2 regions of the Serratia sarumanii genome follow, and region 1 is predicted to be linked to the other one. Evidence: riboswitches for the same ligand, from Rfam matches in the RefSeq annotation. Region 1 holds a riboswitch; the other holds the start of a gene.

Region 1 (2,197 bases):
GCAGGCTTCCATCGGGTCGTGGGTGATCAGCAGCACGGTGTTTTGCGCCAGCAGTTCGGCGGCCAGGCTCTGGATCTCGGCGCGGGTGATGGCGTCCAGCGCCGAAAAGGGTTCATCCATCAGCACGATCGGCTGGCGTTCATAGAGCGTGCGGGCGATGGCGGCGCGCTGGCGCATGCCGCCGGACAGCGCGGCGGGCAGGCTGCGGCCATGAGCGGCCAGGCCCACGCGTTCCAGCAGGTGCGCCGCCCACGCCCGGTCCGGCGTTTCGCCGCGCAGCCGCGCGCCGAGGGCGACGTTTTCTTCGACGGTCAGCCACGGGTAGAGCAGGTCTTTTTGCCCCATGTAGGCGATGCGCCCGGCGATCGGCAAACCGTCGCTGCCGGTCACCGTGCCTGAGGTGGCCTGCGCCAGGCCGGCGATGATCTTCAGCAGGCTGGTTTTGCCGGCGCCGCTGGCTCCGAGCAGGGCGACGAAGCTGCCGCCGGCGATGTCGAAGCTCAGCCGGTCGAAGACGATTTGCTGACCGAAACGCAGGCTGAGATCCCGCACCTGGATGCCGGGCGGGAGACGCGGGGTGGTCATGAGGCGTTCAGCCCCATTTGCCAAAATGCCGATTCCAGCTGGGTGGCGGTGGTGAAAATCTGCGCCAGCTCGGTGAAGCGGCCTTGTGCGCCGCGCTGGTGGCCGACGGTTTCCAGCAGCTCGATGGCGGCGCGCACGCCGGCCAGATAGCCCTCGTCGCCGTAGTTGCGGATCCAGGAGGCGTAAGGATTGCCCTCCATTTGGGTGGCGGGATCGTGCAGCAGCCGCAGGCCGATTTCGGCATAGCCGGCCACGCAGGGCAGCAGGCCAGCCAGCAGATCGAGGGCGTCGCCGGCATGGCCGATATCCAGCACGTAGCGGGTATAGTTCATGGTTTCCGCCGCTTCCGGCTGGGCGGCGATCTGCGCTTCGCTCAGCCCCCATTCGGCGCAGTAGGCCACGTGCAGCGGCAGTTCGGCGACGATGCCGTTGAGCGAGGCGGTAGCGGCGCGCATCTCCGGCAGGGTGCGCAGCTTGCTGACCAGCAGCGCGTAGGCGCGGGCGAAGTGCAGCAGGAACAGATAGTCCTGGGTCAGGTAGCGGCGAAACGCGCGTTCGGGCAAGGTGCCGGCGGCCAGCTGCTGCAGAAACGGGTGATCAACGTAATCTTGCCAGTGGCTGCCGGCATGTTGGCGCAGCCGGCCGTAAAGACCGCTTTCGAACAGGGTGGTGATGGACATGGGACCTCCTTGAGTCAGTGGAGATCCGGGCACGCTGGGGTATGAACAGGCAACGGGTGAGAGCGTTGTTGCCTAACCGTCCCTTCGCTGGCATGACCCAGATCAGGTTCAAAGGGTTCGGCTTGCGCCATCTCAGCCCGTAACAGGACACCCCTCGGAGCTGCTTGTTATACGACATTTGTTTTTTGATTACAATCGCCGGGCGGCGCGGCGGCAATCGGTTCGTTTAGTGCGATCGGGGGCGATTTTGCTGGCGCAGAGCGCGCGATTTTTGTCACTGTAGGCCGATGATTTTGCCTTTGAGGACGATTCCCGATGAAAAAGATTGGTTTTCTCTCGTTTGGCCACTGGTCGCCTTCCGCCCAGTCCGGCACCCGTTCCGCGGCGGATGCGCTGCTGCAGTCCATCGATCTGGCGGTCGCCGCCGAAGATCTGGGGGCGGACGGCGCCTATTTTCGCGTACACCACTTTGCACGCCAGCTGGGGTCGCCGTTCCCGCTGCTGGCCGCCATCGGCGCCAAAACCCAACGCATCGAGATCGGCACCGGCGTGATCGACATGCGTTATGAAAATCCGCTGTACATGGTGGAAGACGCCGGCGCGGCGGATCTGATCGCCGGCGGGCGGCTGCAGCTCGGCATCAGCCGCGGCTCGCCGGAGCAGGTGATCGACGGCTGGCGCTATTTCGGCTATGCCCCGGCCGACAGCGAGAGCGACGCGGACATGGCCCGTCGCCATACCGAAGTGTTCCTGGAAGCGCTGCGCGGCGAAGGGTTCGCCGAGCCCAATCCACAGCCGATGTTCCCGAATCCGCCCGGGCTGCTGCGGCCGGAGCCGTTTTCCGCCGGGCTGCGCGACCGCATCTGGTGGGGCGCCGGTTCGAACGCCACCGCCGTCTGGGCGGCGAAGCTGGGCATGAACCTGCAAAGCTC
Region 2 (2,197 bases), 540 kb from region 1:
GCTCAGGTGGCCGCCCTTCATCAGCACCGCCCGGCAGCCCATCTCCAGCAGCGCCCGCCCCTGCTCGCGCATCTGCGCTTCATCTTCCGCCGGCGCGCACGCCAGCAGCGCCGCCGCTTCCGGCAGGTTCGGCGTAATGATCGACACCAGCGGCAACAGCTCGCTCCGAATAGACGCCACCGCCTCCGGCGCCAACAACGGATCGCCGCTTTTCGCCAGCATCACGGTGTCCAGCACCACGAATTCCGGCCGGTAATGGCGCAGCCGTTCGGCCACCGCCTGCACGATGTCGGCGTTGGCCAGCATGCCAATCTTGACGCTGTCGATGCGCACGTCGCTGAACACCGAGTCCAGCTGCGCGGCGACGAACGCCGGATCGATGTAATACACCGACTGCACGCCGCGGGTATTCTGCGCCACCAGCGCGGTGATCACCGAGGTGCCGTAGGCGCCAAGCGCCGAGAAAGCCTTCAAATCGGCCTGAATGCCGGCGCCACCGCTGGGATCGGTGCCGGCGATGGTCAGGGCGTTAATGCGTTTCATCACAGATCCTCCCCGCGCAGCTGATACAGGGCGTCGAGGAACGCCGGCGTAAAGCTGCCCGGCCCGGTGGCCTGTCTGGCCGCGAGGCCGCCGCAGTGGGACATCACCCGGCAGGCGGTCGCCACGTTGTCCAGGCGATCGCCCGGCAGGGCGCAAAACGCTGCCACGACCGCCGACAGCGCGCAGCCGGTGCCCACCACCCGCGTCATCAGCGGGGAACCGCCTTCGATCGCCCAATCGCGTTGGCCGTCGGTGACGTAATCCACCGCGCCGGTGACCGCCACCACCGCGCCGCTGCGCTGCGCCAGCTCACGCGCGGCGGGCAATGCCGCCAGCGAATCGTCGCCGCTGTCCACGCCGCGGCCGCTGGCCAGCAACCCGCTGAGCGCCATGATTTCCGAGGCGTTGCCGCGTATCGCCGCCGGTTTCTCGTCCAGCAGCTGTTTAGCAAAGGCGGTGCGGTAGGAGAGCGCGCCGACCGCCACCGGATCCAGCGTCCAGGGCTTGCCGGCCTGATTGGCGGCGGCCACCGCCACCCGCATCGATTCGGCGCGCAGCGCATTGAGGGTGCCGACGTTGATCAGCAGGCCGTCGGCCAGCACGCTGAACTGCGCCGCCTCTTGCGGCTCCACCACCATCGCCGGGGAGGCACCCAGCGCCAATAGCACGTTGGCGGTCAGCGATTGCACCACTTCGTTGGTCAGGCAGTGGATCAGCGGAGGCCGCTGTTGGAATTGGGTCAGACAGGCCGCGGCGCGCGCGCCGGGTAGTGCATCAGGTCGAGCGATCATATTCCTCCCAACCGGCGTTCAAGAAGGCGGCGCCGGCTGGGCGGCCGTGACTTCCCTACGCTGGCATTATCCAGATCAGGTAATACGGGTATTTCTCAGCCTTCACGTAGAAGGGCACCCCGAGTCATGAAAATCAATAGGTTGTGATCAACGTTGCGTTAATCCCTGCAGGGGATCATGCCAGCGGCGACGCAGACAAACAAGCGAATAAATTGGCCCGGCAGGCATACACCGCGCTATGCGCTATAGTGAGCACAAACCACCGGGAGATGCCATGCAGATAAGACCCTATCAAGAAACCGATCGCCCCTTTCTGCGCACGCTGTACCTGGCGTCGCGCAAGGCGGCGTTCGGCTGGCGCGATACCTCAAACTATCAGTTGGAAGATTTCGACGGCGCGACGCTGGGCGAAGCGATTTGGGTGGCGGAAGACGGCGGCACGCTGCTGGGATTCGTCTCCATCTACCGCGAAGACAACTTCATTCATAACCTGTATGTCGATCCCCATCAGCCGCCGCGCGGCGTCGGCAGTGCGCTGCTGCAGGCGGCGGAAGCTACCTTCACCGCCACCGGCTCGCTGAAATGCCTGGTGAAGAATGAAAAGGCGCTGGCGTTCTACCGCAAACACGGCTGGCGCATCATCTCTACCGGCAACGACGGCGAAGAAGATTATTACCTGCTGCATTCGCCGGCCCGCTAACGCCGCCTTTCCCGTCACAGAACTCATTAATGATAATGGATTTCATTATCATTTAAGCATACCCTTCCTTGTCTCTCTCAATGAACTTTGCAAGGAAGGTTATGCAACATCAAACGGATACACGCTTCCCCGATGCCGCGGCGGCGGACTACGATCGCCGTAT

Evidence for each region. A riboswitch is a leader RNA that binds a small molecule or an ion and turns the genes downstream of it on or off. The one in region 1 is predicted to bind thiamine pyrophosphate.
Region 2: linked by a shared signal. The riboswitch ahead of thiM (hydroxyethylthiazole kinase) and the one ahead of SSARUM_RS15280 (TenA family protein) in region 1 are both predicted to bind thiamine pyrophosphate.

The regions. Positions count from the first base shown of each region.
Region 1 covers NZ_CP124750.1:3,209,116-3,211,312, reverse strand. The annotation lists gene SSARUM_RS15285 (ABC transporter ATP-binding protein) at 1-585, opposite strand, end outside; gene SSARUM_RS15280 (TenA family protein) at 582-1,265, opposite strand; TPP riboswitch at 1,328-1,430, opposite strand; gene SSARUM_RS15275 (LLM class flavin-dependent oxidoreductase) at 1,581-2,197, shown strand, end outside.
Region 2 covers NZ_CP124750.1:3,744,397-3,746,593, forward strand. The annotation lists gene thiD (bifunctional hydroxymethylpyrimidine kinase/phosphomethylpyrimidine kinase) at 1-543, opposite strand, end outside; gene thiM (hydroxyethylthiazole kinase) at 543-1,334, opposite strand; TPP riboswitch at 1,370-1,466, opposite strand; gene SSARUM_RS17790 (GNAT family N-acetyltransferase) at 1,609-2,034, shown strand; gene SSARUM_RS17795 (methyltransferase) at 2,136-2,197, shown strand, end outside.